3 regions of the Yersinia aldovae 670-83 genome follow, and region 1 is predicted to be linked to each of the others. Evidence: predicted binding sites of a transcription regulator. Region 1 holds the regulator's gene; each other region holds the start of a gene.

Region 1 (10,956 bases):
CGCTGGGCCGCAAATTGCTGTTACGGATCAGCGATATTATGCACACCGGTGCAGATATTCCTCACATCAGCCCTGATGCTTCATTACGAGATGCCCTACTGGAAATTACTCGGAAAAATCTGGGTTTAACCGTAATCTGTGACGATTTGATGATGATTAAAGGTATCTTTACCGACGGCGACTTGCGGCGAGTATTTGATATGGGAATTGATCTGAATAACGCGAAAATTGCGGATGTCATGACCGGCGGAGGTATCCGGGTGCGGCCAACCATGCTGGCGGTGGATGCTCTCAATCTGATGGAGTCACGCCATATTACCGCATTGTTAGTGGCCGATGGCGATCAATTGCTGGGTGTGGTGCATATGCACGACATGCTGAGAGCCGGTGTAGTTTAATAAAAGGTAAATTATGAGCACCCCTTATCTGGACACATGCTATGGGCCAGTCGCAAGCAGCGTGATGCAGCGCGCGGCGAAAATTCGCCTGCTGATTTGTGATGTTGATGGCGTGATGTCCGATGGCCTGATTTATATGGGTAATCAGGGCGAAGAGCTGAAAGCATTCAACGTACGTGATGGCTATGGCATCCGCTGCCTGATAACCTCAGGTATTGAAGTGGCGATTATTACTGGTCGCCAGGCCAAATTATTGGAAGACCGCGCTAACACATTGGGCATTACCCACCTTTATCAAGGGCAATCTGATAAGCTGATCGCCTATAATGAATTATTAGCGGCATTACGATGTGAGCCTGAACAAGTGGCTTATATTGGTGATGACCTGATCGATTGGCCGGTAATGGCCCGTGTTGGGTTATCGGTCGCCGTAGCTGATGCTCACCCATTGCTGCTGCCAAAAGCGCACTACGTCACACAGATTAATGGCGGGCGCGGTGCGGTACGTGAAGTCTGTGATTTAATATTATTGGCTCAAGATAAGCTTGACGGTGCCAAAGGATTGTCGATATGAGTACAACAAGACGCTGGATAACAATATTTCTGGCACTGGTTGCTTTGGCACTAATTGGCTGGAATATGTCCGGTTTTAATCAGCAGAGCATCCCAAAAGTGACGGATGACACTGAGCCGTCTTCGCAGAGCCAACATACTGTGACCGTGGTTTTTAATCCAGTCGGGCAATTAAATTACAAATTGGTGGCGGAAGACGTTCAGAACTTCAGTGTTCAGGAATTAACCTGGTTTACCAAACCGGTTATGACTCTGTTTGGTGATAATGCGGTTGCGACCTGGACTGTGCGGGCTGATCGCGCCAAGTTGACCGATGATAAAATGCTCTATTTGTATGGTCATGTTGAAGTTGATAGCCTGACCCCGGACGCACAGTTACAAAAAATTAAAACCGATAACGCCCAGGTTAATTTGATCACTCAGGATGTATCCTCAGACGATGAAGTTACCCTCTTTGGTGTTGGATTTACATCTAACGGCATGAAAATGCGTGGGAACTTGCGGGATAAAACCGCCGAGCTGATTGAAAAGGTTAAAACCTCTTATGAAATCCAAAAATAAAATTCGTCATCTTTTGCTTGCCAGCTCACTTTTGGCCGCAAGCCTGCCTGCTCTGGCGTTAACCGGCGATACCGATCAACCGGTTAACGTTGACTCAGTCAAACAAGCGTTAGATATGGCGGCGAATACCGTCACCTTCACCGACAACGTGATTATCAGGCAAGGTACCATTGAGATTAAGGCTGATAAAGTGGTTGTTACCCGCCCTGGCGGTGATCAGAGCAAAATGGTCATCGAAGGCTATGGTAATCCAGTGACTTTCTACCAGATGCAGGACAGCGGTAAGCCGGTCAAGGGGCACGGGCAGAAATTGCGTTACGAAGTCGCTAATGATTTTGTCGTCTTGACCGGTAATGCCTACCTGGAGCAACTTGATAGTAATATCAAAGGCGACCGCATCACTTATCTGGTGAAAAAACAGCAGATGGAAGCCTTCAGTGATAAAGGCAATCGCGTGACAACGGTACTGTTACCGTCCCAATTACAAGACAAAGGGCCAGCAGCGTCAGGCCAAAAGAAGAGTAAGTAATCATTTATGGCAACATTAATCGCAGAAAAGCTGGCTAAGGCGTACAAAGGCCGTAAAGTAGTCGAAGACGTCAGCCTGAACGTGAAGTCCGGTGAGATTGTGGGCCTGCTTGGGCCGAACGGCGCGGGTAAAACCACCACTTTTTATATGGTCGTCGGCATTGTCCAGCGTGACGCCGGGCGTATTGTGATTGATGACGAAGATATCAGCCTGTTGCCTCTGCATGAACGTGCACGCCGTGGTATTGGCTATTTGCCACAAGAGGCTTCTATCTTTCGTCGCCTGAGTGTTTTTAACAATCTGATGGCGGTGCTGGAAATCCGTAAAGACCTGTCAACTGAACAGCGTCAGGAACGGGCTGATGAATTAATGGAAGAGTTCCATATTACTCATTTACGTGACAGCCTGGGCCAATCACTCTCCGGTGGTGAACGTCGCAGGGTTGAAATCGCCCGCGCACTGGCTGCAAATCCTAAATTCATTCTACTGGATGAGCCGTTTGCTGGGGTTGACCCGATTTCTGTTATCGATATCAAGAAAATTATTGAACATCTGCGCGACAGTGGCCTTGGCGTTCTGATTACCGACCATAACGTGCGTGAAACGCTGGACGTTTGTGAGCGGGCTTATATTGTAAGCCAGGGGCACTTAATCGCTCACGGTACACCACAGGAAATTTTGGCTGACGAACAAGTTAAGCGTGTTTATCTCGGTGAAGAGTTCCGCCTCTAACCGCACGATTAACTGGGTAAGACGCTTGTCATCCATAAAGGAAAATTAATACCGCATTATGAAGCAAGGTTTGCAACTCAAGTTCAGCCAACAACTGGCGATGACTCCGCAGCTTCAACAGGCCATTCGCTTGTTGCAACTTTCTACGCTTGAACTCCAGCAGGAGATTCAATTAGCGTTGGAGAGTAACCCCCTGCTTGAGCAAACTGATCTTCACGAAGAGATTGATGCCAAAGAAGTCGTAGACAGTGAATCGCTTGATACCCGCGAGGCGCTGGAACAAAAAGATATGCCGGAAGAGTTGCCGCTTGATGCCACCTGGGATGAAATTTACACCGCAGGAACGCCATCAGGTATGGGCAATGATTACAGCGAGGACGAATTACCGGTCTATCAGGGGGAAACTACCCAAACGCTGCAAGATTATCTGATGTGGCAAGTGGATTTGACGCCGTTCTCTGATACCGATGCCGCCATCGCAACCTCTATCGTCGATGCCGTGGATGAGACGGGCTATCTCACCGTCCCGCTGGAAGACATCTTAGAAAGCATGGGCGATGAAAATGTCGCACTAGATGAAGTCGAAGCGGTACTCAAGCGAATCCAACACTTTGATCCCATTGGTGTTGCCGCCAGAAATCTGCGTGAATGCCTGCTGGTACAGTTATCGCAATATGCCAAAGACACCCCCTATCTGGCTGAAGCACGCCTGGTCATTAGCGAATATCTGGATTTGCTAGGCAACCATGATTTCCGCACGATGATCCGTTTAAGTCGGCTAAAAGAAGATACACTGAAAGAAGCGATCGCCTTGATCCAGTCGTTGGACCCGCGTCCTGGCCAATCTATCAATACCGGGGAGTCTGAATATGTCATCCCCGATGTGCTGGTACACAAAGACAAAGGCCAGTGGGTGGTCGAACTGAATGCCGATAGCATTCCCCGTCTGAAGATTAATCAACAGTATGCGGCGATGGGCAGCAGTACGCGCAATGATAGCGACGGGCAGTTTATCCGTAGCAATCTACAAGAAGCGAAATGGCTGATAAAAAGCCTTGAAAGCCGTAATGAAACGCTACTCAAAGTGGCGCGTTGCATTGTTGAGCAACAGGTCGCATTCTTTGAAAATGGGGCAGAATTTATGAAACCTATGGTGCTGGCTGATATTGCCCAAGCCGTAGATATGCATGAATCGACGATCTCCCGCGTGACCACGCAGAAATTCCTGCACAGTCCTCGGGGGATTTTCGAGCTGAAATATTTCTTCTCCAGTCACGTCAATACCGATAGCGGGGGCGAAGCCTCTTCCACTGCTATTCGTGCACTGGTGAAAAAATTGGTTGCGGCAGAAAACCCAGCCAAACCACTGAGTGACAGCAAGCTCACCACACTGTTATGTGAACAAGGCATTATGGTGGCGCGGCGCACTGTTGCGAAGTACCGAGAGTCGTTATCCATCCCGCCGTCAAATCAGCGTAAACAGTTGGTTTGACCTGAACTGAGAAGGAAGACACTATGCAGCTCAACATTACCGGTCATCATGTAGAAATAACCGAAGCATTACGCGAGTTTGTTACCACAAAATTTGCCAAACTTGAGCAATATTTTGATCGCATTAACCAGGTGTATGTGGTTTTAAGTGTCGAAAAAGTAAAACAAATTGCAGAAGCAACGGTGCATGTGAATGGAGGCGAGTTGCACGCTAGCTCGGACCAAGAAGATATGTATGCCGCAATTGATATTTTGGTTGATAAACTGGCCCGCCAGTTGAACAAACATAAAGATAAATTGAAACAGCATTAAGAATCTTTGCGGCTATTATTCACCAACCAAGGTTTACACTCGCTACTTAGCCTGAACCGGTAGTAGGAAATATCTCCACCACCGGTTTCAGGTGTAAAACAGCGTTTAAGTGAAAGATGAGATGATCAACGATCCAGCATTGCAATTAAGCTCGGTATTAAATATCGAGTGCACCAAAAGCGCCGTACATTGCACCAGTAAAAAACGGGCTTTGGAAATTATCAGCGAGTTAGCGGCCAGGCAGCTAAACCTACCATCACAGGTCGTTTTCGATGCGGTACTAACACGCGAACGCATGGGCAGTACCGGTATTGGTAACGGTATCGCGATACCTCACGGCAAGTTGGAAGAAGATACACTGCGTGCAGTGGGTGTATTTATCCGTCTGGAACAACCAATAGCCTTCGATGCTATTGATAACCAACCGGTTGATCTATTATTTGCCTTGTTGGTTCCGGCAGATCAATGTAAAACTCATTTACACACTTTGTCTTTAGTGGCCAAGAGATTAGCTGATAAAACAGTGTGTCGGCGTTTACGTGCAGCGCAAAGTGATGAAGAGCTTTATCAGATAATGACAGAAGTGCCGTCAGAAACAGCGTAACTTGGCAAATAGCGTCTGTTTTGTTCGCTATGTCCGGCTCTTATAGCCAGAATGCAGGTTCCTAATTGTGGCGATAAACGCCAATGAGATACCAAGGGGAGTCACTCACATGGTGCTGATGATTGTCAGCGGCCGTTCCGGTTCAGGGAAGTCTGTTGCTTTGCGTGCCTTGGAAGATATGGGCTTTTATTGTGTCGATAACTTGCCCGTGGTTCTGCTGCCACAATTGGCGAATACACTTGCCGGGAGGAATATCTCGGCCGCGGTGAGCATAGACGTGCGCAATATGCCGGAATCTCCTGAGGTATTTGAACTCGCGATGACTCAACTGCCGGACAGCTTCTCACCACAGTTGCTATTTTTGGATGCTGACCGTAATACCCTGATTCGCCGCTACAGTGATACTCGTCGTTTGCATCCGTTGTCGGCTAAGAATCTGTCATTAGAAAGTGCTATCGATGAAGAAAGTATCCTGCTGGAGCCTCTGCGCTCACGGGCTGATCTGGTTATTGATACCTCGGAAATGTCAGTACATGAGCTGGCCGAAATGCTGCGTACCCGCCTGTTGGGTAAACGTGAGCGCGAGCTGACGATGGTGTTTGAGTCCTTTGGCTTTAAACACGGTATTCCTATTGATGCCGATTATGTCTTCGATGTTCGTTTCCTGCCAAACCCACACTGGGACCCCAAATTACGTCCGATGACAGGCTTGGATAAACCGGTAATCTCCTTCCTCGATCGCCATACTGAAGTGCATAACTTTGTTTATCAGACCCGCAGCTATCTGGAACAGTGGCTGCCGATGCTGGAGACCAATAACCGCAGTTATCTGACGGTTGCCATTGGTTGTACCGGCGGTAAGCACCGTTCGGTCTATGTTGCTGAGCAATTAGCAGATTATTTCCGCGCTCGCGGTAAAAATGTCCAATCACGCCACCGAACTCTGGAAAAGCGTAAACAATGACCGTCAAACAAACTGTTGAGATCAAAAACAAGCTGGGGATGCACGCCCGGCCAGCCATGAAACTGTTTGAGCTGGTCCAAAGTTTTGATGCAGAAGTAATGTTACGCAATGACAGTGGTACCGAGGCTGAAGCCAGCAGTGTGATTGCACTGCTGATGCTAGATTCTGCCAAAGGTCGTCAGATTGAAGTTGAAGCCACCGGCCCTGATGAGATTCAGGCGCTGGCGGCAGTGATTGAGTTGTTTAATTCCGGGTTTGATGAGGACTGAGGTTTCAGTTCATGATTCACTGAAAGCAAATTCGAACTAACTCCCATTAGTAATCGTTTGCTAATCATAAAAAATACGGCTTTTCCCTCTTGCAGAGAAATCCCACGCGAGTATAATTCGCCACAATTTGCCGGGAGAAATGATGAAAAGCCGCTTGAATTTTGCTAAACATCGTCGTTTTGTTGAAAATGACCCGATCGACGGTCGACAAAATAGACTGCTAGCAGGCAGCCAATTGCCATTCTTTCTCCCGTTGCTAAACCGATCTCGTAAAGCCCCTCATTGAGGGGCTTTTTTTTGTCTGCTGATCGGAGCCAAATTAAGCATTATCACTAATTAAAATATATACCCTAAATAATTCGAGTTGCAGGAAGGCGGCAACTGAGCAAATCCCCAGGAGCTTACACAAGTCAGCGGCTGGGGTGAGCGAAAGCCGCCAACGCACATGCAGCTTGAAGTATAACGGGTCACACAGGAGAGCGAAAATGGCCAACCCGTTGTATCACAAGCATATCATCTCAATTAACGACTTATGTCGCGAGGAGCTGGAACTGGTATTGCGCACAGCCGCCAGTTTGAAAAGCCACCCGCAACCCGAGTTGTTAAAACACAAAGTGATCGCCAGTTGCTTTTTCGAAGCCTCGACCCGTACCCGCTTGTCATTTGAAACCTCGATTCACCGCTTGGGCGCATCAGTGGTTGGCTTCTCCGATAGCAGCCATACGTCGCTGGGTAAGAAAGGCGAAACACTAGCCGATACTATGTCGGTCATCAGCACCTATGTGGATGCCATTGTGATGCGCCACCCGCAGGAAGGCGCTGCACGGCTGGCTGCCCAATTCTCAGGCAATGTGCCGGTGGTCAACGCGGGCGACGGTGCCAACCAGCATCCAACGCAAACTCTGCTCGATTTGTTTACTATTCAGGAAACCCAAGGGCGGCTGGATAACATCAATATCGCGATGGTTGGCGACCTAAAATATGGCCGAACCGTACATTCACTAACGCAAGCGCTGGCCAAATTCGATGGTAACCGCTTCTTCTTTATCGCCCCAGACGCACTGGCAATGCCTACTTATATCTTGCAAATGCTGGAAGAAAAGGGGATTGAATACAGCTTGCATCAAAGCATAGAAGAAGTGGTGCCGCAGTTAGATATTCTCTATATGACCCGCGTGCAGAAAGAGCGCCTTGACCCCTCTGAATATGCTAACGTCAAAGCGCAGTTCATCTTACGTGCGGCAGATTTGAATAACGCACGGGACAACCTTAAAGTGCTGCACCCGCTGCCACGTATTGATGAGATCACCACCGATGTTGATAAAACCCCCTACGCCTACTATTTCCAACAGGCAGGTAACGGTATTTTTGCACGTCAGGCGCTGCTGGCGCTGGTATTAAACGCAGATTTGGCTCTTTAAGGGGATTGAACATGACTCAGGATTACAAACTACAGGTTGAAGCGATTAAATGCGGTACCGTGATTGACCATATTCCGGCGCAAATCGGCTTTAAATTGTTATCGCTGTTCAAACTCACGGCAACGGATCAACGCATCACTATTGGATTGAATTTGCCGTCAAAACGCTCTGGCCGTAAGGATCTGATTAAAATAGAAAATACCTTCCTGACTGAGCAGCAAGCTAACCAACTGGCCATGTATGCCCCCGATGCAACTGTTAACCGCATTGATAACTACGAAGTGGTAAAGAAGCTGACCCTCTGCCTGCCAGAGCATATTGACGCCGTACTTACCTGCCCCAACAGTAACTGCATCAGCCACAACGAACCGGTTAATTCCAGCTTTAAAGTGAAAGCACAAAAAGGTGAAATCCACCTTAAATGCAAATATTGCGAGAAGGAGTTCGACCATCAGGTGGTTTTACAGGCAGATTAAATGCTGCAAAAGGGTAATGTCCTGCCCAAGCGAATATTGGCGCACGTAACATTTACACTAGTGGCAATATTTTCCATCGTGGAACATCGCAAACTTAACGTGCCTGGGTTGCTGTAATCCAACCCATCTTTATAATAGAACTAATTAAATCCAGTCGATTTCACGGTGCAGGAAAGCGGATTATAGCGGCCTCGTAGGGGCAAGGCCCAAGGATGGGCCAAGTAGCGCGCAGCCAACACTCCTGCAATGTGAAAGATGACAGGTTCCTTTCGCATTACGTAACCAGGAGTCAATATGTCACGCATTATCAGCACTGAGCTAGCCCCTGCCGCCATCGGCCCATATGTTCAGGGTGTTGATCTGGGCAGTATGATCATCACGTCCGGTCAGATCCCGGTTGATCCGAAAACCGGTCTGGTGGCCGATGACGTTTCCGCTCAAGCTCGTCAATCACTGGAAAACGTGAAAGCCATCGTCGAAGCGGCAGGTTTAAAGGTTGCCGATATCGTGAAAACTACGGTATTCGTGAAAGATCTGAACGATTTCAGCACCGTAAACGCCACTTACGAAGCTTTCTTCAATGAACATAACGCACCGTTCCCTGCCCGCTCATGTGTTGAAGTTGCACGTCTGCCAAAAGATGTGAAAATAGAAATCGAAGCTATCGCGGTACGTCGTTAATTCCGATATAAACCGTCTACGGCTGACTATTGTCAGCCGTTTTTGCCGCTATCAATCCCGAATCCAATAAACGCCCTCATACTCTCGCAAAACCATCTCCTGTGGTTGGAAGGCGCTTTCACCATAGCTGCTCATCAGCAATTGCCAATGGCCATCCCGCTCTATCCCCTCCGGCTGCCATTGTTGCGGTTCACTGCTCAAGTTAGCCACCACCAGCAATTGCTTACCCTGCCAGTAACGTAAATAACACCACAAATTAGGGTGTTGTGGGCAGAGATCCTGATAGTCGCCAAAGGTGAACACATCATGTCGCTTGCGCAGGGCTATCAGATATTGATAAGCATAAAATACCGAATCGGCATCAGCCAGTGCGCTATCAACATTAATCTCAGCATAGTTACTGCATGGGGCAATCCACGGTGTTCCTTGGCTGAATCCGGCATTGTGGCGACTATTCCATTGCATCGGAGTGCGGCTATTATCACGGGATTTAGCCGCTAAAATCGCCAATAATTCGTCCGGTTCGCGCCCTTGCGCGCTCAACTCAGCAAACATATTCAGGCTTTCAACATCACGGTATTGATCAATTGAGGTGAAGTTGGGATTGGTCATACCAAGCTCTTCACCTTGATAGATATACGGCGTGCCCTGCATTCCATGCAGCACCATTGCCAGCATCTTGGCCGCTGGCAGACGCAATGCGCCCTCATCGCCAAAGCGTGACACAATGCGCGGCTGGTCGTGGTTGCACCAGAACAGCGCATTCCACGCACGGTTGTGCATCCCTTGTTGCCACTGATTAAAAATCTGCTTGAGTTCCACTCGATCCGGCGGCATCAGCGACCATTTCTCACCATTAAGATAATCCACTTTCAAATGATGGAAATTGAAGGTCATCGACAGCTCATCCCCTCCCAATGCGGCATAACGCTGGCAATGTTCAAGGCGAGTAGAGGACATCTCGCCCACCGTCATCAAGCCACGCGGCTGAAACACATCGCGGCTCATTTCTTGCAAAAATTCGTGGATACGTGGGCCATCGGTATAGAAACGGCGGCCATCTCCGTCTAAATCACTGGGGAAATCTTGCTGCTTGGACACCAGATTAATCACATCCAGACGCAAGCCGTCCACACCAATATCAGCCCAAAATTCGCACACTTTTTTCAATTCATCGCGTACCGGTGGGTGCTCCCAGTTGAGATCAGCCTGCTCGGTGGCAAATAAATGCAGATAATATTGGCCGCTTGTTGCGTGCCATTGCCAGGCATTGCCACCAAACTTTGAGCGCCAGTTATTCGGGGCATTCTCGCCCTCACCGTCACGCCAGATATAAAACTGACGGTATCGGCTATTGCGTTGTTGTGCGGCCTTAAACCAGGCGTGTTCAGTGGACGTATGATTGAACACCATATCCATCACGATACGAATACCACGTTGATGGGCGGCAGCAACCAGCGTTTTGAAGTCATCGAGGGTGCCATAAGCGGGGTCAATGGCGCAGTAATCCGCAACGTCATAGCCGTTATCTATTTGTGGTGAGACATAAACCGGCGTCAGCCAAATAGCATCGACACCGAGCTTTTGCAGATAATCCAGCCGTTGCGTCACCCCCGCCAGGTCACCATAACCATTACCGGTGCTGTCCTGAAAACTCTTCGGGTAAATCTGGTAAATGACGCCGTTTTGCCACCAAGGGATAGGATTATTCATCGCAGGCTCTTATTCATAGAAAAAATAGAAAAATGGAGATAAGGCTCCGCCAAAAGATAGCCGCTGGCGGAGGAGCGTGATTCAGACCGGTAATTCGCCGCGGCGGTCTTTACGTTTATAAACCAAAATGGTCAGGACTAACGGCACCACAATCGCCACTAATATCGCAAGAGCATAAATTCCCCAGAACTGCGGTTTGATCGACAAAATACCCGGCAGGCCGCCGACACCA
Region 2 (10,956 bases), 690 kb from region 1:
TTGGTACCGGGAGATGTACCGTTATCAGCAATTAGAGGCCGCACTGGACGAGGGTGAGCCAGAGGTGCCAGCAGATGAGTAAGGTTCAGCAACTTTGGCCGACACTAAAACGCCTGCTTTCCTATGGTTCCGCATACCGTAAGCCGTTGGGGTTGGCGGTATTGATGTTGTGGATAGCGGCGGCCGCAGAAGTCAGTGGCCCGCTGCTTATCAGCTATTTCATTGACCATGTGGTGGCAAAAGGCACTCTTCCGCTAGGGTTGGTTAGTGGTTTGGCATTCGCTTATCTGTTGCTGCAACTGTTGGCGGCAGCATTGCACTATTTTCAAGCATTGTTGTTTAATCGCGCGGCCGTTGGTGTGGTGCAACGCCTGCGAATTGAAGTGATGGATGCCGCTTTGCGTCAACCACTCAGCGCGTTTGATACTCAACCGGTAGGGCAATTGATTTCCCGTGTAACCAACGATACCGAAGTTATCAAAGATTTGTATGTCATGGTGGTGTCGACGGTATTGAAAAGTGCGGCATTAATTGGTGCGATGCTGGTGGCGATGTTCAGTTTGGATTGGCGCATGGCGCTGATTTCTATTTGTATCTTCCCGGCAGTGCTGGTGGTTATGGCGATTTATCAGCGCTACAGTACGCCGATCGTGCGCCGTGTAAGGGCTTATCTGGCTGATATTAACGACGGTTTTAATGAAGTCATCAATGGGATGAGCGTCATTCAGCAATTCCGCCAACAGGCCCGATTTGGCGAACGGATGGCATCAGCCAGTCGCGCCCACTACGTTGCGCGTATGCAGACACTGCGGCTGGAGGGCTTTTTATTACGCCCATTATTAAGCCTATTTTCAGCACTGGTGTTATGTGGTTTATTGCTGTTATTTGGCTTCAGCTCGGAAGGTTCGGTTGGGGTTGGTGTCCTGTATGCCTTCATTAATTACCTTGGCCGCCTGAATGAACCATTAATTGAATTGACTTCACAGCAATCAGTCTTGCAGCAAGCCGTGGTTGCGGGCGAACGCATTTTTGACCTGATGGATCGCGCTCAACAGGGTTATGGCACCGATGATCGCCCTCTGACCAGTGGCCGTATTCAGGTTAATAATGTCAGTTTTGCGTATCGTAGCGACAAGATGGTGCTGCAAAACATCTCTCTTGATGTGCCCTCACGCGGTTTTATCGCGTTGGTGGGGCATACCGGCAGTGGCAAGAGTACGTTAGCTAACCTGCTGATGGGTTATTATCCGGTCGTGCATGGTGAGATATTGCTCGATGGGCGGTCGTTGTCGGGGTTATCTCACCAAACTCTGCGTCATGGGGTGGCTATGGTGCAGCAGGACCCAGTGGTATTGGCTGACTCGTTTTTTGCCAATGTGACGCTGGGGCGTGATATCAGTGAGCAGCAAGTGTGGGATGCACTTGAAACGGTGCAATTGGCACCGTTAGTTCGCGCCTTACCTGACGGTTTGCACAGTTTGCTGGGTGAGCAAGGCAATACGTTGTCTGTGGGGCAAAAGCAGTTGCTGGCGATGGCGCGGGTGTTGGTGCAGACGCCGCAAATCCTGATCCTCGACGAAGCAACCGCTAATATTGACTCTGGCACCGAGCAGGCGATACAGCGAGCGTTGCAGTTGATTCGCCAAAATACCACGCTGGTGGTCATCGCCCATCGCCTTTCAACCATTGTCGATGCTGATACTATTTTGGTGTTGCATCGCGGTGTCGCGGTTGAACAAGGTAAGCATCAGGCATTGCTGGCTGCTCATGGGCGCTATTATCAGATGTACCAATTGCAGTTAGTCAGTGAAGACTTGGCCGCAATTGATCAAGTTGAAAGCGCGGTGGGTTAACAAAATTCCGTTGGGGCTGAAGGTCATGGCCCCATCTTTCCCATAACCCTACGGCTACGATGCTATCGCTCTATTAATGCACATCTATGATGACTGGAGCACCCTAATCAGGCAGAGCAATTGTGCAGCGAAGGGCGCACGCACTTTTGTGACGCATATCGCACTCTTTTGGTGCGCAAAAACTGCTCACTGCCATCGCTAATCTCATATCTCCTCTGAATCAGTCCGTTTGACCTGCCTGTATCTGCCATTTCGACGCTAAATCATGGTCTGCTCAATTTGTGGCATAGCCTTTGCTTTATTTGTTTTGTGGCAGGCATGTGTTGGTGGCGGAGATAAATTCGACTTAACTCGAGAAGGGGAAAATATGAAGCTGGTTACCGTGGTGATAAAACCATTCAAACTCGAGGATGTGCGTGAAGCCTTATCCTCTGTGGGTATTCAGGGGCTGACCGTAACCGAAGTCAAAGGATTTGGTCGTCAGAAAGGACATGCAGAACTCTATCGGGGAGCGGAATACAGCGTCAATTTCTTACCTAAAGTAAAAATTGATGTCGCGATTGCCGACGACCAATTGGATGAAGTGATTGATGTGATCAGTAAGGCGGCCTACACCGGCAAGATTGGTGATGGCAAAATTTTCGTTGCTGAATTGCAACGTGTTATTCGCATCCGTACTGGCGAAACAGACGAATCAGCACTGTAATTTGTAGGCTCAAATTGAGTGAATAGGGATGGGTTGATGATGAAAAAACTTTTATCCATGTTGGGCCTGAGTACGGTAGCGATGCTGCCTTCTTTGGCAATGGCCGCAGCCCCGGCTGTGGCTGATAAAGCAGATAATGCTTTTATGATGATCTGTACCGCTTTAGTTTTGTTTATGACTGTCCCCGGTATTGCCCTGTTCTACGGTGGCCTACTGCGCTCTAAAAACGTGTTGTCGATGATGACGCAGGTGATGGTGAGTTTTGCGCTGGTGTGCGTTCTGTGGATTCTCTACGGTTACAGCCTGGCATTTAGTGCCGGTAACGCTTTCTTCGGTGGTTTTGATATGGCAATGCTGAAAGGTATTGGCCTGACCAGCTTGAGTGGCACCTTCTATCAATATATCCATGTGGTATTTCAGGCGTCATTTGCCTGTATCACGGTGGCATTGGTGGTGGGATCATTCGCTGAACGTATTCGTTTCTCTGCGGTATTAATCTTTGCGGCGCTGTGGTTCACCTTCTCCTATCTGCCAATGGCGCATATGGTGTGGGGCGGCGGTTTCCTGGCAATGGATGGTGCGCTGGACTTTGCTGGCGGCACCGTTGTACACATTAATGCGGCGATTGCGGGCTTGGTCGGCGCTTATTTACTGGGCAAACGCGCCGGTTTCGGCAAAGAAGCATTCAAACCGCATAACTTACCGATGGTGTTTACCGGCACTGCCATTTTGTATATTGGCTGGTTTGGTTTCAATGCCGGTTCAGCCAGTGCAGCCAACGAAATTGCGGCACTTGCCTTCCTAAATACCGTGGTCGCCACTGCCGGGGCTATTTTGTCCTGGGTATTTGCCGAATGGATTTTACGCGGCAAGCCTTCATTGTTGGGCGCATGTTCAGGATGTATCGCAGGTTTGGTTGCGATCACTCCCGCGGCAGGTACGGTGGGTGTCGGGGGCGCACTGATTATCGGCTTGGTCGGGGGTGTTGCTGGTCTGTGGGGCGTGGTTCTGCTAAAGAAATGGCTGCGTGTAGATGATACCTGTGATGTGTTTGGTATCCACGGCGTTTGTGGGATTATCGGCTGTATCTTAACCGGCGTTTTCACCTCTGCTTCATTGGGCGGTACAGGTTATGCTGCGGGTGTCACGATGGGTCATCAGGTCGGTGTCCAGTTATTCAGCGTCGGTGTATGTCTGGTTTGGTCTGGTGTTGTTGCCTTCGTTGCCTTCAAAATCGCTGATTTGGTTGTGGGCCTGAGGGTGCCAGAAGAACAAGAACGCGAAGGGTTGGATGTTAATAGCCACGGCGAAAATGCTTATAATCAGTAAGTTATAAATGTCAGGAAATAAATAATAAGAAAGTAAAAGGGGCGATGAAGAGATCGCCCCTTATCTATTTGGCCGGTATCAACGATGTAATCGGATAACCCCTTCCTGCACTGTCGAGGCCACCAATACACCTTTACGGTTGTATATCTGCCCGCGAACAAAGCCGCGTGCGCCAGAGGCTGAGGTGCTTTCTACCGCATAAAGCAGCCAATCATCCAAACGGAATGGCCGGTGGAACCACATAGAATGGTCAATGGTGGCAATTTGCACGCCTGGCTCAAGGAAACCGATGCCGTGAGGTTGCAAGGCGGTAGGCAGGAAATTGAAATCTGAGGCATACCCCAGTAAATATTGATGAACCGATAAATCATTTGGCATGGTGCCGTTAGCACGGAACCAGACAGCGCGATGCGGTTCGGCCACTTCGCCTTGCAGCGGGTTGTGGAACTTTACCGGGCGCATTTCAATGGGCTGATGGCCAATAAATTTTTCCCGCACTTTTTCAGGAATTAAATGAGCAAACTTATGGGCAATGTCAGTTTCAGACATCAAACCTTGAGGTGGCGGCACATTCGGCATGGTGTTTTGGTGTTCGAAACCGGCTTCCTGGCTTTGGAATGAGGCCGTCATATAGAAGATGGGCTTGCCATTTTGAATCGCGCTGACCCGACGGGCGCTAAAACTGGTGCCATCGCGCAGGGTTTCTACATCATAGATTATGGGTTTGCTGCTGTCGCCGGGGCGCAAAAAATAGCTGTGGAAAGAGTGGGCATCGCGTTCTGCGGGCACCGTCTGCTTGGCTGCATAAATAGCCTGACCCACCACTTGGCCACCAAAGACCTGACGCAAGCCCAAGTCTTCACTTTGGCCACGGAATATCCCTTCCTCAATCTTTTCCAGAGAGAGTAGTTCGAGCAGTTTTTGTAATGGCTGGCTCATGTTGTGGCCTCTGATAATTGAGTTCATACACAGTGTGCTGAATCTGCTGGTCAGTCGTCAATATATTGCGGTGAAAGCCAAATTTGTTGCTGATTTTCTGATAAGGAATCGTCTGATAAATAGCTTAATCGGGTATGAACTGATAATAAATAGCACTTTGTGCTATAATTAGCTTGCTAGGTGGTTGAAGCCACTTATTAAACGCAAGCTTATGTCAATAGCCTGCATCTTAATAATAAGAAGGAGTGCGACCTATGAAACCTTGGCAACCAATGAAATTCTGGCAGATAGTGGGTGGTGCAGCCGTTGTGGTCAGCTTGGCCGGTTGTGTTCATCAAGGGACTCATGTTGCGGAACCCGCGCCCGCAGGCTCATCAACGGCGAACGCCGCTATTGCACAACCGGCGGTGAAGGGGACCGTGAATATCCGCGAGCGCGTAGCATTACCACCCGATGCGGTAGTGACCGTCACGCTGTCGGATGCTTCACTGGCTGATGCACCATCACGGGTGATTAGTCAGAAAGCGATGCGCACTGAGGGTAAGCAGGCACCGTTTAATTACATTTTGCCGTTTAACCCAGCAGAGATTCAGCCAAATGCACGGATAATCGTCAGTGCAGCCGTTACCCATAACGGGCGGCTATTGTTTATCACTGATACCATTGCGGAAGTGATAAACCGTGGTGCAGGCACCCAGGCTAATTTGTTGCTGGTTCCTGTTACCTCTGTCGCAATTGAGACAACGCCTCTGGCAGCATCGACACTGGGCGCTGCGACCATACAGTAATCCCCCGCACGCATAAACTGACATAGCACCGCAGGCTACTCGTTATCCTGTGGCGCTATTTTGTTCGGTTTTTCCAACGATACTGTGGTAAATCAACCCGGCCAGCCGCATCCATTTCTATTCCTTCGGCCTGTAGCGCCTTCTTTTGCCTCAGGTAATCTTCGCCGGTTAGCGATATTTCACCATAACGGTTGATCACCCGGAACCAAGGCAGCGTCGAGCCTTCAGGTAAGCGTTTCAATACGCCACCCACCTGCCTGGCCGCTCTGGGGGAGCCGATGAGTTGCGCAATATCGCCATAAGTTGCTACCTGACCATGAGGAATAGCCGCAACCACATAGAATACCCGCTGACGAAAGCTGTCCTGATGGGGCGGAGTGTCTTGCCGGGCGGCGTCAGACCCATTTTGATCCACGCTAGCGTATTTTGATGGCATCACCGCCTCCTGTTACTTGCCATTAGCCGTTACCTGCATAAAGGCTATCATCGGCGATTTTAGTGTCTGAGGAAAATAGATTTAGCGCTAAGCTGATGAAGGCTGGACAAGAAAGCACCGGTCAGCGCGTGTTGCCTTGCTATTTGCTGGCTCATGGTCGATAATGCCCACCGCTCCAGAGTTTAGGGGCCGTCAACGTCAATGGAGGCCCTGTTGGTTCTCCCGCAACACTAACTTGTGAACTCGGTCAGATCCGGAAGGAAGCAGCCGTAGCAGGCGAGGTGTGTGCCGGGATGTAGCTGGCAGGGCCTCCACCATTTCTGTAGCTTCATTTATTAACCACTCAGTGCCACTCGCACTACTATTACCTCCTTTTGTTATCTATTTGATGGGTACCTTGACCTGTTTAACTGTTGTATTGCTAACTGTCTGACATGCTTTGCATCAATATCACCCGATGGGCGTTATTCTTATCCTCTGGGATTTTATTTTATCGATAAGACATTGTTGTGGCATATGTTAATGCATCGGTAAATTGTAACCGGGAATGGGATTTTTCTTATTATGTAATGAAGTATGTTTCTATGTGGGTTTTTAGTAAGCTAAATATAACGGACTAATAATATGTTTCAATTATCGGCTATTAACTAAAATTGAATAAATTGGAAAGTTCCTAGCTACTTTACTTAAATGCTCTTACATAAGTCTGATGACTCAGGTGTTTTACCTAAACTCGGGGTACACAATAACGCAGGATTGAAATTTGCTTTCAATACCGTCACTTAATCAATAAGTCATCAAAAATTAAAACACTTACTCACCACCGAACTCATTGAAGCCGATAGCGATTATCGGCTCAACGTTGTGTGTCTTAACCAGCGTTAAGCAGACTATTTCACATGTTGCCAGACAGTAGGTGGGATTTTATCATAAAGCTTATTCATTGTTAGCTCAGCCAGACGGTGGTCCGCAGCAGAGTAAAACAATTCCAACTCATCATCAGAAAGCTCATACTTATTTTTTTCAATTACACGTTCCAGCGTATCAATAGTCGTACATTTTCTTAAACGCATCAGGTAGTCAGTTTTTGTCATGGTGGTTTTTCTTCTCGATATACAAATTAATATAGGGAAACTATCCCTTAAGTTTTCATCAGGGTACAGATGTATTCCCCTGAGAAAAGTCTGAATAAACGCTCTTTAGTTTTTTGCCAGCGGTGCAATTCGGGATCATTGATGCCATAACTACTAAACAGAGTATAAGTATCGTCTAAATATTCTTCCACTAACTCTGACAAATCGCCGTCATCTGGGTATTTTATTTTAAAACTCATCACAAATGAAGCTATATGCTCGATCAAATCATTAAGCTGAAGGTTTACCGCAGATGTAGGATCATTTACCCAGCCATGATGGCTATCGCCAAGGGTTGCAATGCCTTCATCATACAGGTTTTCGCATAAAAATTTCAACTGGGCAATGTCATGCCGCTTAGGCGAGTACTCATCCATATCATCCCCTCCGTAAAGACTTAATTCGGTGTTGATAACACAATGTGAGTAGATTGATAATCGTATAAACGCAGAGGCTTATCTTTAAACTAAATAAACTTGCCATACTATGAATATAAATCATTTCTCCACTCGCCGCGTAACTTTATTACTTAATCTTACAATTCATCTGCGGTTGAAGGTCTGTCGTTGTTAATTATATCAAAGAGAATTCTTTTGGGATGTACAATAAATGTTACAGCGTTCGTTAGAAGTTCTTCAGTATTGATATCCAGACATGCGTTAAAGATATACCACTGATATCGGTAAGTCATTGAATAACGGTTATCTTCGATATGCATAATCTCAAGGATCTCTAATGAACCCGGTGTATAGTGCGCATCTTCCGAATAATACATTAACCCGGAAACAAAACTTTCTTCGATTGTATGGATATTATTTCGGATAACATTTTTCAGTAATGAGATCGGGTAATGACCTGAAGTGAAGTCGCCAGCTATTTCATTGTTCATTAATTGTCCGTTTATGATAGTGGGAATAATTCATTTTCGCCGGGCAATACTCAAAAGAATGTACTGTTTTTTTCGATAGTAACTACTTACATGATTTAAATCAGAAAACTCAAGATAAATGAGATTTTCAACACATGCTGCCATTTAAGCCATCATGGCGTTATTTGAGCCATCATTCCTCGATAAAATAACATCCTATAAATAGGATTTCCCATATTAAAGTCTATTACTAACAGTAAATCTAACATTTCGCTCTATTAAGCTAGAAGGCATTGTGGGTTTGGTCAAGAAGGGGCGGTTTTGCATCCGTTCATGCAAGCTGTAACGATACGGTTTGCTATGTTTAAAGTCTGACAAATACTCAGGGCCACTTGAATTTGGTTATCTTATGTGATGTTATAATGTATCACTTAATGTTCAATCATTTTCGCTATGAATAAACAGGCTTTCCTTACCCGATTAAATTCTCTGCCTTATTGGACGCTATTTTCACTACCCTCATTGCAGCGTGTAGCAGGAGTCGCTTTACTGTGCCTGCTGTTATGGTGCGCCATCATTTGGGCGAATGTATTACCATGATAAATCTGGAAAATATTGCACTGGGTTATGAGCGAGAGGCTCTGACACCCCCGTTAACGGGTTGCTTTAGGAAGGGGTCATTGACTGCGGTTATTGGTGCCAATGGTACCGGTAAATCGACATTACTTAAAACGTTGGCCGGGTTACAGCCTGCGCTCTCAGGGAAAATGACGTTCACTTGCGGGAAATCGCCTCAAATTGCCTATCTTCCTCAACAGGCTGAATTGGATAAGCAGTTTCCGATCGTAGTGCAAGATGTGGTGGCGATGGGGTGCTGGCCGCAATGTGGGTTACTCGCTGGGCTGAGCCACCTATCACGACAACGTATCGAGCAGGCGTTGGATACCGTTGGGATGGTTGATATGGCACGCCGACCTGTTGCCGAACTGTCGGGGGGGCAGTTGCAACGGGTATTATTCGCGCGCGTATTAGTACAGCAGGCGCAATTGATTTTGTTGGATGAACCTTTTAGCGGTATTGACAGCCAGACGGTGCAACTTTTACTCGCAGTCATCCATCAGTTACATACTGAAGGCCGCACTATTATTGCGGTGTTGCATGATATGTCGATGGTTGCAGATCATTTTACAGAGGCATTGTGGTTAACGCCCCAACACTATGATTGGCAGCAATCGGCCCGGGTTCTTGCGCGGTTACATCAATCACAGCATACCTCTTGTCCCCTTTCCTCAGTATTGCGTCAGCCCGAATCTCAGGCGGTTATCAATTTATGATGGTATTTCATTTGCTTACCGATCCTTTTGTTGACTTCGGTTTTATGCGACGGGCGTTGGTTGCGTGTCTGGCATTGTCACTTAGTGCAGCGCCACTTGGGGTTTTCTTATTATTGCGACGAATGAGTCTGGTAGGCGATGCTTTGTCTCACGCGGTATTGCCCGGTGCGGCTATCGGCTATTTGATCTCCGGCATGTCGCTGGTGGCGATGGGGATAGGGGGGTTTATTGCTGGTTTGGCGGTGGCTATGATGTCTGGTTGGGTGAGCCGCCGGACATTATTAAAGGAAGATGCCAGTTTTGCGGGTTTTTATCTTGGTTCACTGGCGTTAGGGGTCACATTGGTTTCGCTGCGCGGTTCCAATATGGATCTGCTACATGTTTTGTTTGGTTCTATTCTGGCGGTCGATAGAGAAGCCATGACGCTGGTCGGCGCGATTACCACCGTGTCGATGCTGGTTTTAGCGGCTATTTATCGTGCGCTGGTGATTGAGTCATTTGATCCGGTCTTTCTGCGCGTCAGTATGGGCCGCTGGTTGATGGTGGTACACGCCTTGTTTCTCTCATTGGTGGTTATCAATCTGGTCGCCGGATTTCAGATCCTTGGTACGTTAATGTCAGTAGGATTAATGATGTTACCGGCTGCCAGCGCCCGTTTCTGGGCAAAAAACCTACCAAATACGCTGGTTGTCGCCATGTTGATTGGTGTGGCTGCTAGTGTTATCGGCCTGCTCTGGTCGTATTACGCATCATTACCCGCCGGGCCTGCCATTGTGCTCAGTGCCAGTTTTATCTTCTTTTTGTCTATTTTATTTGGAACGCGTGGTGGTGTTTTGACTGCCGCGCGCCGTTGAGAAGTGCCTGTTATTAAAGGAGAGTTAAATGAAACGTTTACCTATTGGTTTGGCGGTAGCTGCCCTGCTGTCAAGCCCGTTGGCAATGGCTAAAGTCGTCGAAGCGGTAGCCAGCTTTTCTATTTTGGGTGATATCGTCCAGCAGGTGGGGGGCGAACATGTCAATGTGGTCACACTGGTTGGGCCGAATGGCGATCCGCATGGTTTTTCACCGTCACCGAAGGACAGTAAGCAGATAGCGAAAGCGGATGTGGTATTTATCAGTGGTTTGGGGCTGGAAGGGTGGCTGGAGCGTTTGGTTACCGCATCTGGCTATAAAGGTCAGGTCATTACGGCTTCACATGGGGTTGATAGCCGCAAAATGGATGAAGAGGGTAAAACTGTCACAGACCCTCATGCATGGAACAGTATGGCGAATGGTATCAAATATGCTAACAATGTAATGAATGCTTTGATTGCAGCAGATCCCGCAGATGCTGATTATTTCCGCAAACGTGGTGGAGAGTACATTCAGCACTTGGAAAAGCTGGATGCTTTTGCGAAAGCGCAGTTTGCCGCAATTCCCGCACAACAGCGTAAAGTGCTGACCAGCCACGATGCTTTCGGCTATTTCGGCCAAGAGTATGGGGTTACTTTCTTGTCACCTGTCGGTTTCTCAACTGAAGCTGAAGCCAGCGCTAGCGATGTGGCTGGCTTGATCAGGCAAATCAAACAAG
Region 3 (10,956 bases), 450 kb from region 1:
GCAGGGTTATGTCACCACCCTGGATGGTCGCCGCCTCTATCTGCCTGATATTCACTCACGAAATGCTAACCGCCGCAAAGCCGCTGAGCGCGAAGCGATAAATGCCCCGATGCAAGGGACGGCTGCTGATATTATCAAGCGAGCGATGATTGCAGTCGATGCCTGGTTACAACAGGAACCGGAGCCGTTGGTGCGGGTTATCATGCAGGTACACGATGAACTGGTATTTGAAGTTCATGAAAGTGTGGTGGAAAGCGCTGAACAGAAAATCCGTGATTTGATGGAGCAGAGTATGCAATTGGCGGTGCCATTGAAGGTAGATGTTGGCGTTGGTACCAACTGGGATCAAGCTCACTAGTTGTATGGGTAAGTGGTGATTATTAAAGCATTTTATGTAATTAAGCTACATTTTGACGCGATATTGGTGGGAAGGTGGGCGCTGAATCGTGACAAGTAGTGTAACTATACAACAAAAAATTCTTTTGCCCTGCGAAAAAATGATGTAAAGTTACAGACGTAGGGTACAGAGGTAAGATGTTCTATCTTTCAAACCTTTTACTTCACGTAATCGGATTTGGCTATATATTAGCCGCCCCAGTCATTTATTGACTGGGGCGTTTTTTATTGGGCTTTTGCGGGCAAGATATGCGTGAGACAGCCCTTGCGGGCTGCTGATTACAATGAACTACTCGCCTTCGTCGTCATGCTCATCAGCCATGACTTCCGGTGGGATCTCGCTAAACCAGGTATCCAGTTTTTCTCGCAATTTATCGACACCAATCTTTTTCGGTGATGAGAATGCTTCCACCTGAATATCGCCCATAAAGGGAATAATGGCTTCTCGCACCATGTTCAATTGTGCCTTGCGGGCACCAGAGGCCAGCTTATCGGCTTTGGTCAGTAAGAGAAGAACCGGCGTGCCAACAGCGACCGCCCAGGTAATCATCTGCTGGTCTAAATCTTTCAGCGGATGGCGAATATCCATCAACACAACCAGACCTTTCAGGCAGTTACGCTTTTGCAGATACTCACCCAAGGCACGCTGCCACTTGAGTTTCATCTCTTCCGGAACTTCGGCATAACCGTATCCTGGTAAGTCGACCAGACGGATACCATCAACCACTTCAAATAAGTTGATCAGCTGAGTACGGCCAGGTGTCTTACTGGTTCTGGCCAGACCTTTCTGGTTAGTTAACGTATTGAGTGCGCTAGATTTACCGGCGTTTGAACGGCCAGCGAATGCCACCTCAATACCTTCATCGCGTGGCAAATGACGGATGTCCGGAGCACTGATGACGAAGTGGGTCATGTGATAGTTATAGTTTCTGATAGTCAAAATTTGTCGTCTCCGTGAGAGATAGCTTACATCCGGCGATTATAACTGCATCAGGGTCAAAAAAGGGGGTTTATCTTTTCGCGAATTTTTGATGGCTTTTCTACGTCAAATTACAGTTTTGTGAGTTGGCGGTCATTGTAGAGCAAAGGAATGTCCTATTATTGAATAATTGTTAAGGAAAGCTTTATATAATTTAGTTGTTATTATTAACCCTTATTGTTGTTTTTTGTTTTATTTTTTAAATAAAAACAACATGATATGCAGGTTGCTATCAGTGCGGGATGTGCTGGCAAGGAGCGCTATCACTTAGGATGAGGGGCTTATGCTTAAGAAGCGTGATGGATTACGATGAGTCAGGGACAACGGTCGGAGTGCTGTGCGAATCGCCTTCAGGGTAGGAGGGATGGCAAGGATGACGTATTGCAGGAGGGAGAAACCAGGATGTTACGTAAGTGCAGGGAGTGCGCTGTAAGGATATCCTTCCGCAGAAGGTGCGAAAAAAGGCGACAGGTTAATCTGCCGCCTTTTTTCTTTCTCTTCTTTCTGCTAGATTCCGGCCCAATCCTATACTCAAAAAATTTCAAGATGCAGAACGGCGGCAAGCGAGAGAAAAATCCTGCCAGGAGCAGAGATTTGAACGCTGCTTGTGGCGACCTCGTAGAGGTATCGCCAACACATCTGCAACTTGAAAGATGACAGGTATATACTAAATCCGATCCCACACTCATTTACCCATTTAAGAGCACAGGTTATGAAGCAGCCAAACAAAGCACCACACGCCAATATTGCGGCCCCGAAGAAAGGTACCGCGACACCAAAGCGTATTAAAAAGACCCGTGTAGAGCTTGATATTGAAGCCCGTGAGCGTAAACGTCAGAAGAAACACAGTGGTAATCGCTCAGGTGCCAGAACTAACGTCGATGAGAGTAATAAGAAGGGCCAGAACCAGACTCAAGAAAAAGATCCACGTATTGGTAGTAAAGTGCCTGTACCACTGGTGGTTGAGAGTAAGGTTAAAGCTAAGCCAACCCCTAAGCCGGTAGCTAAAGTTGAAGCCAAGCCACGTCTGACACCGGAAGAAGAGTTGTCCAAGCTAGAAAACGATGAGCGTCTGGATGCATTGCTGGATAAGCTTGATAATGACGAAGTCTTGAGCAAAGAAGATCAGGCGTATGTTGATTCGACATTGGATCGTATTGATACCCTGATGGAGAAATTGGGTATTGAGTTGGGCGACGATGAAGACGACGAAAAGCCAGAAGAGAAACAGGAAGATATCTTACAGTTACTGAAACGCGGTAATCCAAAAGACGCATTCTAAGTTATGGATTGGGTGATCCCGATAATAGCCTTACTACTTACATGTTATCTAGTGTGGTTATTGGGTAAACTATGGCGGCTGTCGCAACGGAAATCACGGTTGCGCGGTGCTACTGCGGCCAGACAACGAAAACTTCTGCCCTTTCACCGGCCGGGTAGGCGAAAAAATCGGAAGGAATGAGTATGTCTGAGCACGCTATGTCTGAAAACGCGATAGTTTGGGATCTGTCCCTGATTCAAAAGTATAATTATTCAGGGCCGCGTTACACTTCGTATCCAACAGCCCTTGAATTTAGTGAAAATTACAACGAAACCGCTTTTCAGCAGGCGGTGAAGCGCTACCCGCAGCGGCCATTGTCGCTGTATGTGCATATCCCGTTTTGCCATAAGCTTTGCTACTTCTGTGGCTGTAATAAGCTGGTGACGCGTCAGCAACATAAAGCAGATGAATATCTGGCGGTTCTGGAAAAAGAGATCCGTCAGCGTGCGGCATTATTTGTCGGGCGTCAGGTCAGCCAGATGCACTGGGGTGGCGGTACGCCCACCTATCTGAATAAAACACAAATTACTCATTTGATGAATCTGCTGCGTGAGAACTTTGATTTTCTGCCCGGTGCGGAGCAGTCAATTGAGGTCGATCCGCGTGAAATTGAGCTGGATGTGCTGGATCATCTACGTGCTGAAGGGTTTAACCGCCTGAGCATGGGAGTGCAGGATTTCAATAAAGAGGTCCAGCGCTTGGTGAATCGCGAGCAGGATGAAGACTTTATCTTCGCCTTAATTGCGCGCGCCAAAGCCCTTGGCTTTAATTCAACTAATATTGATTTGATTTATGGGTTGCCAAAGCAGACGCCAGAGAGCTTTGCTTTTACCCTAAAGCGGGTAGCCGAGTTAAATCCTGATCGCCTGAGCGTGTTTAATTACGCCCATTTGCCAAGTTTGTTTGCCGCTCAACGTAAAATTAAAGATGCGGATCTGCCGAGCGCCGAACAGCGGCTGGATATTTTGCAGCACACCATCAGCTTCTTAACCGAATCCGGCTATCAGTTTATCGGGATGGATCACTTCGCTCGGCCAGATGATGAGCTAGCTGTTGCCCAGCGGGAAGGGAAATTACACCGTAATTTCCAAGGCTATACCACGCAGGGCGAGAGCGATCTGCTCGGTTTAGGTGTTTCTGCTATCAGTATGTTGGGTGACAGTTACGCGCAGAATGAAAAAGATCTGAAAACCTACTATACCTGCGTGGAACAACGTGGCAATGCGTTGTGGCGTGGCCTGGCGATGACCGAAGATGATTGCCTGCGCCGTGACGTGATTAAAACGCTGATTTGTAATTTCCAAATCAGTTATCAGCCGGTTGAACAGCAGTATGGCATTCGTTTCGCAGACTATTTTGTTGAAGATTTTGCGCTGTTAGCGCCATTCGAACAAGACGGGCTGGTGGTGCGGGATGATAAGGGCATTCGGGTGACACCGCGTGGGCGCTTACTCATTCGTAATATTTGTATGTGTTTTGATATCTATTTACGTAAGCAGGCGCGTAAGCAGCAATTTTCCCGCGTGATCTGATAATGCTCCCCTCAGTGGTGATAATTGCCGTGAGGGGAATTCTAATGTCAGAATTACTCCATTCCCAACTCTTTTAGCTTTCGTGTCAACGTGTTCCGGCCCCAACCTAACAAGCGCGCAGCTTCCTGCTTATGGCCCTGAGTATGGCGTAATGCGGTGGTTAGCAGCGTGCGCTCCATCTCTGGCTGGGCTTCAGACAACAAATCCTGGTGACCCGACCGTAATGCGTGATCCGCCCATTGTGCCAACAGTGTGGCCCAACTGTCTGGTGTGCGTTGGCCAGCAACCTCTGGGGCACTGGTTTCAAACAGTTCGGAAGGCAGATCCTGCACCAGCACTTCCTGACCGGCGGCCATCACGGTTAGCCAGCGGCAGGTATTTTCCAACTGGCGCACGTTACCCTGCCAGGGCAGGCGGGTGAGTGCGACTTCAGTGTCAGGATGCAGGATTTTGGCCTCCACCCCCAGCTCTTTGGCGGCCACTTGCAAGAAGTAACGCGCCAGACGCGGAATATCTTCACGGCGTTCACGCAGTGGCGGCAAATGCACCCGAATCACATTCAGACGATGGAATAAATCCTCGCGGAATTTCCCCTCCTGAACCCGAAGCTCCAGATTCTGGTGGGTAGCGGCAATGATGCGCACATCCACCTTGACTGGCGCATAACCGCCAACCCGATAAAACTGCCCATCAGCCAGTACACGCAACAGCCGGGTTTGTACATCTAGCGGCATATCGCCGATTTCATCCAAAAACAGTGTGCCGCCGTCAGCTTGTTCAAAGCGGCCCTGACGCACCTGATTGGCACCGGTAAACGCCCCTTTTTCATGGCCGAACAGCTCAGATTCAATCAAATCTTTTGGAATCGCCGCCATATTCAGCGCGATAAACGGCGCTTTGGTTCGCGGGCTATGGCGATGTAAGGCATGTGCGACCAACTCTTTACCCGTGCCTGATTCGCCGTTAATCAGCACGCTGATAGAGGAGCGCGACAAGCGGCCAATGATGCGGAATACATCCTGCATTGCCGGTGCTTCGCCGATGATATCCGCAGTTGGGCCGCTGGCCGGTTGTGTGCGTGCCGGTTGCTGTTGTTCCTGATAATGACTGATAGCCCGCTCAACCAGCGCGACCGCTTCGTCAATATCAAAAGGTTTAGGCAGATAATCAAACGCCCCTTGTTGATAGGCGCTGACCGCAGCATCCAAATCAGAATGGGCGGTCATTATGATGACCGGGAGCATCGGATGGCGCTGTTTGATCTGCTTGAGCAGGGCTAATCCATCCATGCCAGGCATACGAATATCGGATAACAATACATCCGGCGTTTGCGTCGCCAGTGCATCCAACACCTGATTACCACTGTCGAATGTTGTACAGTTCAGGCCCGCTCCAGTCAGTGCGCGTTCAAGCACCCAGCGGATGGAGCTATCGTCATCGACGATCCAGACTATCCCTCGTTGCATAGAAACCTCACTGGCGAATAGGCAGGTAGACCGAGAATTCGGTGTGTCCTGGCCAACTGTTAAATTCAATTTTACCCGAATGCTGATCGATAAGACTGCGGGCAATCGACAGGCCAAGGCCGGTGCCACCTTCGCGACCACTGACCATCGGATAGAACACGGTATCTTGTAATTGCGTCGGTACACCAGGGCCGTTATCTTCAATATCGATGCGGGCGCTCAAACGGTAGCGCAGACCGTGCAGTGTTATCTGAAAAGCAGTACGGGTACGCAGTGTAATGGTGCCGCCAGCGTCACCCAGAGCCTGTAATGCATTGCGGGTGATATTGAGCAGCACTTGTTCAATTTGGTCGGGGTCGTGCGCCAGCTCTGGTAGGCTGGGGTCGTAATCACGGATTAATATCACGTTATCTGGTTTTTCCAGCGAGACTAACTGACAAACCCGCTCCGCCACCTGATGAATACTTTGCGTAACATGCTGGCCGGGGCGCTGTGGCCCTAACAGGCGATCAACCAGATTCCGCAGGCGATCGGCTTGCTCGATGATCACTTTGGTATATTCCAGCAATGCCGGATCAGGCAGTGCTTTTGACAATAATTGTGCCGCACCACGCAGGCCGCCAAGCGGGTTTTTAATCTCATGAGCCAGCCCTCGCACCAAGTCACGCGCGGCAACTTGCTGAGCATGTTGCAACTGCTCTTGGCTTAATCGGCGTTGATTATCCATCGGTGCCATTTCCATCAGCACAAACCCCTCCGGCAGTGACTGCGCCGTCAGAGAGAGAATATGTGCGCGACCATCAACGACTAATGTCACTTCATTATCGGTAAAACCTTGCCCCGCAATCAGGCTTTCCCGCATTAAGTCGATATTGAGGGAAAAATAACCTAATAAATCGGGCAGTGGTGTACCAAAAAGTTTACGGGAACTTTGCGCCAGAAGTTGCTGCGCAGCGGGATTGGCATAATGTATAGCCAAATCATCATCTAATAGAAGAATACTATTGATGAGAGAATTAAGTATCTGCCCAGCATCGGGCAGCGTGCCTGTTGCCATTACGCAGACTCCTGCACATGTTTGGTGCAATTATACCCTTTTTACTTGAATTATTTAGGGCACATACTTGTGGGCATATCCTAATCGGTTCAGTTGTAACTGAGCCAGAGGAATGATGACGAAAACGAAATATGGGGAAAAAAGCCCATCCGGAGATGGGCCAAAAGTTTCCACGGCAACAACCCGTCATCTTTCAAGTTGTAGGTGTGTTGGCTGCTTTTACTCACCCTGCGGGTCAGCGCTTACCGCCTTCCTACACCTTGAAATCTATTGGGTAAAATACAATTAAACGCTGTAGTACAGTTCGAACTCAACTGGGTGCGGAGTCATACGAACGCGGTCCATCTCTTCTTTACGCAGTTCGATATAAGCATCGATAGCGTCGTCGGTGAACACGCCACCACGGGTCAGGAACTCGCGATCTTCGTTCAACGCAGCCATTGCTTCGTCCAGTGAACCTGCAACTTTTGGAATTTCAGCTTCTTCTTCCGGTGGCAAGTCATACAGGTTTTTGTCCATCGCATCACCTGGGTGAATCTTGTTGATGATGCCATCAAGGCCAGCCATCAGCAGTGCGGCGAAGCACAGGTATGGGTTAGCCGCAGGGTCTGGGAAGCGCGCTTCAATACGACGCGCTTTCGGGCTGGAAACCACAGGGATACGGATAGAAGCGGAACGGTTACGGGCAGAATAAGCCAGCATGACCGGTGCTTCATAACCTGGGACCAAACGCTTGTAGGAGTTGGTGGTTGGGTTGGCTAAGGCATTGATTGCTTTAGCATGTTTGATGATGCCACCGATGTAGAACAGTGCCATTTCAGACAGGCCAGCGTATTTATCGCCGGCGAACAAGTTAGTGCCATTTTTGGACAAAGACATATGGCAGTGCATACCTGAACCGTTATCGCCAAACATCGGTTTTGGCATGAAAGTCGCCGTTTTACCGAATGCGTGTGCCACGTTGTGCACTACATATTTGTAAATCTGAATTTCATCGGCTTTTTTGGTCATGGTATTGAAGCGAGTAGCCACTTCGTTCTGACCGGCGGTTGCCACTTCGTGGTGATGCGCTTCGACGACCAGGCCCATTTCTTCCATGGTCAGACACATGGTAGAACGCAAGTCCTGTGAAGAATCGACCGGAGGAACCGGGAAGTAGCCGCCTTTCACTGCGGGACGGTGGCCTTTATTGCCGCCTTCGTATTTGGTGCTGGAGTTCCATGCGCCTTCGATATCATCGATAGAGACGTGGGAGCCACGGATGCTGCTACCAAAACGAACATCGTCAAACAGGAAGAATTCTGGTTCTGGCCCGAACAGCACGGTATCTGCGATACCGGATGATTTCAGGAAGTCTTCGGCGCGCTTGGAGATAGAACGCGGGTCGCGGTCATAACCCTGCATGGTGCCTGGCTCCAGAATATCACAACGGATAATCAGGGTCGCATCTTCGAAGAACGGGTCCATAACCGTGGTGCTGGCGTCTGGCATCAGTACCATGTCGGACTCGTTAATGCCTTTCCAGCCACCAATCGAGGAGCCATCAAACATTTTGCCTTCTTCAAAGAAGTCAGCGTTGACCTGATGAGCAGGAATAGTGATGTGCTGTTCTTTCCCTTTGGTATCGGTAAAGCGCAAATCAACAAATTTCACTTCATGCTCGTTCAGCATCGTCAAAACATGTTCAGCGGACATACTTATATCTCCTGGATTTGTCATAGTCGTCGTGGAACGATTATCGTTAGGGTGTTCGGTTATCTTTTTATTCAAGCTAACGCTCATGCTGATTTTTCATGGGCGTTATTCATGCTAAAATACATTGCGAAATCTATGCCAACTTTTCAAACCCCCCATTTATGCCATATCATGGGGGTCTGCTGATATTCAGTATGCACCAGGATAGTTATATTGCACTATTTTGGTGCTTCATTTGCGCCGTTGGGCACTGTATTGGTGCAAAAGTGGGCCAAGAGGCTGTTTTTGCACCGTGAAAGGGATCACAAACACACCGCCGTCAGGTTGTTTATAAGAGAAGTTTGTGATCTTGTTTAGTCCCTCGCTTAATACGTGTACAATAGCGCGCTATTTCTAAATGCCTGAGGCAAAAAAGCTGTGATCGAGAATCTGCGTAACATCGCCATTATTGCGCACGTTGACCATGGGAAAACTACCCTGGTCGATAAGTTGCTACAACAATCTGGTACGTTCGGTGAACGTGCTGAAGCAACTGAACGTGTAATGGACTCCAACGATTTGGAGAAAGAGCGTGGGATAACCATCCTCGCGAAAAATACCGCCATTAACTGGAAAGACTACCGCATCAACATCGTGGATACCCCAGGACACGCCGATTTCGGTGGTGAGGTTGAGCGTGTAATGTCTATGGTTGACTCTGTGCTGCTGGTCGTCGACGCAATGGATGGCCCGATGCCGCAGACCCGTTTCGTGACCAAGAAAGCCTTTGCTCATGGTCTGAAACCTATCGTGGTTATCAACAAAGTTGACCGTCCGGGCGCGCGTCCTGATTGGGTTGTGGATCAGGTGTTTGACCTGTTCGTAAACCTGGATGCAACCGACGAACAACTGGACTTCCCTATCATTTACGCATCTGCATTGATGGGTATTGCGGGTGAAGATCACAATGATATGTCGGCAGACATGACCCCGCTGTATCAAGCAATTGTCGACCATGTTCCTGCGCCAGACGTAGACAGCTCTGGTCCGTTGCAGATGCAAATCTCCCAGTTGGATTACAACAACTACGTAGGCGTAATCGGCATTGGCCGTATCAAACGTGGTGTTGTGAAACCTAACCAACAAGTGACCGTTATCGATAGCGAAGGCAAGACCCGCAACGGTAAAGTCGCTAAAGTGCTGGGCCACATGGGTCTGGAGCGTATCGAAGCGACTATGGCTGAAGCTGGCGACATCGTGGCTATCACCGGTCTGGGCGAGTTGAACATCTCTGACACTATCTGCGACGTTAATGCTGTTGAAGCATTGCCAGCACTGTCTGTTGATGAACCAACTGTAACCATGTATTTCTGCGTTAACACCTCTCCGTTCTGTGGTAAAGAAGGTAAGTATGTGACTTCACGTCAGATCCTTGACCGCCTGAACAAAGAGTTGATCCATAACGTAGCACTGCGTGTTGAAGAAACTGAAGATGCTGATGCATTCCGCGTATCTGGCCGTGGTGAACTTCACCTGTCGGTTCTGATCGAAAACATGCGTCGCGAAGGTTTCGAACTGGCTGTATCTCGCCCTAAAGTTATCAACCGTGTTATTGACGGTCGCAATCAAGAACCGTTTGAAAGCGTAACTTTGGATATCGAAGAGCAGCACCAGGGCGCAGTAATGCAAGCTATGGGCGAGCGTAAAGGTGACGTGAAGGACATGGTTCCAGACGGCAAAGGTCGTATTCGTCTGGATTATATGATCCCAAGCCGTGGCCTGATTGGCTTCCGTACTGAATTCATGACTATGACTTCTGGTACTGGCCTGCTGTACTCCACATTCAGTCACTACGATGATGTGCGTCCGGGCGAGATCGGTCAACGTCAAAACGGCGTACTGATCTCTAACGGTCAGGGCAAAGCTGTGGCATTCGCACTGTACAAACTGCAAGACCGCGGCAAGCTGTTCATTGGTCACGCGACGGAAGTGTATGAAGGCCAGATCATCGGTATTCACTCACGTTCTAACGATCTGACTGTAAACTGCCTGACCGGTAAGCAACTGACCAACATGCGTGCATCCGGTACTGACGAAGCAACCACTCTGGTTCCTTTCCTGAAGAAAACTCTGGAACAGGCTCTGGAATTCATCGATGACGATGAATTGGTTGAAGTTACCCCGCAATCGATCCGTATCCGTAAGCGTCATCTGACGGAAAACGATCGTAAGCGTGCAGGTCGTGGTCCTAAAGAAGGTTAATTCTTCTTGGTACTGCTGATACTTAGGGCGCTAGCTGCGCCCTGAGTTCTTTATCCCCTTCGTCTTGAAGCCGCCACTGTGTTAGCTTCGCGCACTAACCCGAATCCGTTACTTGTAGTTGGCCTTACATGAAAAGCTCATCGGGACTCTCTCCTTTACCGCCTTCCTGCAACTTGAAATCTGTTTGCTATATTTACTTACGGTAAAAATATTATTTTTCCTGCCTGAACCCTCCTTTTTCTTCCTCTCTCTGTTCAGCTTTCTTTTTT

The links. Region 1 encodes sigma-54, which starts transcription at its own class of promoters, with help from an activator protein. Its sites were predicted from a motif close to GTTGGCACANNTTTCGCTNT; they were not measured.
Positions count from the first base shown of each region.
Region 2: glnK (P-II family nitrogen regulator) is a predicted target of sigma-54. The motif match lies at 2,134-2,153, and genes of this name have one in related genera.
Region 3: glnA (glutamate--ammonia ligase) is a predicted target of sigma-54. The motif match lies at 8,570-8,589, and genes of this name have one in related genera.

Region 1 is NZ_CP009781.1:2,199,429-2,210,384, forward strand. It holds gene kdsD (arabinose-5-phosphate isomerase KdsD) at 1-398, shown strand, start outside; gene kdsC (3-deoxy-manno-octulosonate-8-phosphatase KdsC) at 412-972, shown strand; gene lptC (LPS export ABC transporter periplasmic protein LptC) at 969-1,532, shown strand; gene lptA (lipopolysaccharide ABC transporter substrate-binding protein LptA) at 1,516-2,061, shown strand; gene lptB (LPS export ABC transporter ATP-binding protein) at 2,068-2,793, shown strand; gene rpoN (RNA polymerase factor sigma-54) at 2,852-4,285, shown strand; gene hpf (ribosome hibernation promoting factor) at 4,309-4,596, shown strand; gene ptsN (PTS IIA-like nitrogen regulatory protein PtsN) at 4,718-5,200, shown strand; gene rapZ (RNase adapter RapZ) at 5,310-6,164, shown strand; gene npr (PTS phosphocarrier protein NPr) at 6,161-6,433, shown strand; gene pyrB (aspartate carbamoyltransferase) at 6,919-7,854, shown strand; gene pyrI (aspartate carbamoyltransferase regulatory subunit) at 7,866-8,330, shown strand; gene ridA (2-iminobutanoate/2-iminopropanoate deaminase) at 8,625-9,011, shown strand; gene treC (alpha,alpha-phosphotrehalase) at 9,063-10,724, opposite strand; gene treB (PTS trehalose transporter subunit IIBC) at 10,806-10,956, opposite strand, start outside.
Region 2 is NZ_CP009781.1:1,511,074-1,522,029, reverse strand. It holds gene AT01_RS07105 (SmdA family multidrug ABC transporter permease/ATP-binding protein) at 1-82, shown strand, start outside; gene AT01_RS07100 (SmdB family multidrug efflux ABC transporter permease/ATP-binding protein) at 75-1,853, shown strand; gene glnK (P-II family nitrogen regulator) at 2,221-2,559, shown strand; gene amtB (ammonium transporter AmtB) at 2,599-3,888, shown strand; gene tesB (acyl-CoA thioesterase II) at 3,967-4,827, opposite strand; gene AT01_RS07080 (YbaY family lipoprotein) at 5,082-5,615, shown strand; gene AT01_RS07075 (MGMT family protein) at 5,671-6,051, opposite strand; RNA gene ffs (signal recognition particle sRNA small type) at 6,263-6,359, shown strand; gene ymoA (expression modulating protein YmoA) at 6,942-7,145, opposite strand; gene tomB (Hha toxicity modulator TomB) at 7,193-7,561, opposite strand; gene AT01_RS07060 (hypothetical protein) at 7,720-8,073, opposite strand; gene AT01_RS07055 (metal ABC transporter ATP-binding protein) at 8,649-9,386, shown strand; gene AT01_RS07050 (metal ABC transporter permease) at 9,383-10,240, shown strand; gene AT01_RS07045 (metal ABC transporter substrate-binding protein) at 10,269-10,956, shown strand, end outside.
Region 3 is NZ_CP009781.1:2,645,521-2,656,476, reverse strand. It holds gene polA (DNA polymerase I) at 1-358, shown strand, start outside; gene yihA (ribosome biogenesis GTP-binding protein YihA/YsxC) at 686-1,336, opposite strand; gene yihI (Der GTPase-activating protein YihI) at 2,088-2,657, shown strand; gene hemN (oxygen-independent coproporphyrinogen III oxidase) at 2,855-4,228, shown strand; gene glnG (nitrogen regulation protein NR(I)) at 4,282-5,694, opposite strand; gene glnL (nitrogen regulation protein NR(II)) at 5,702-6,751, opposite strand; gene glnA (glutamate--ammonia ligase) at 7,037-8,446, opposite strand; gene typA (ribosome-dependent GTPase TypA) at 8,864-10,687, shown strand.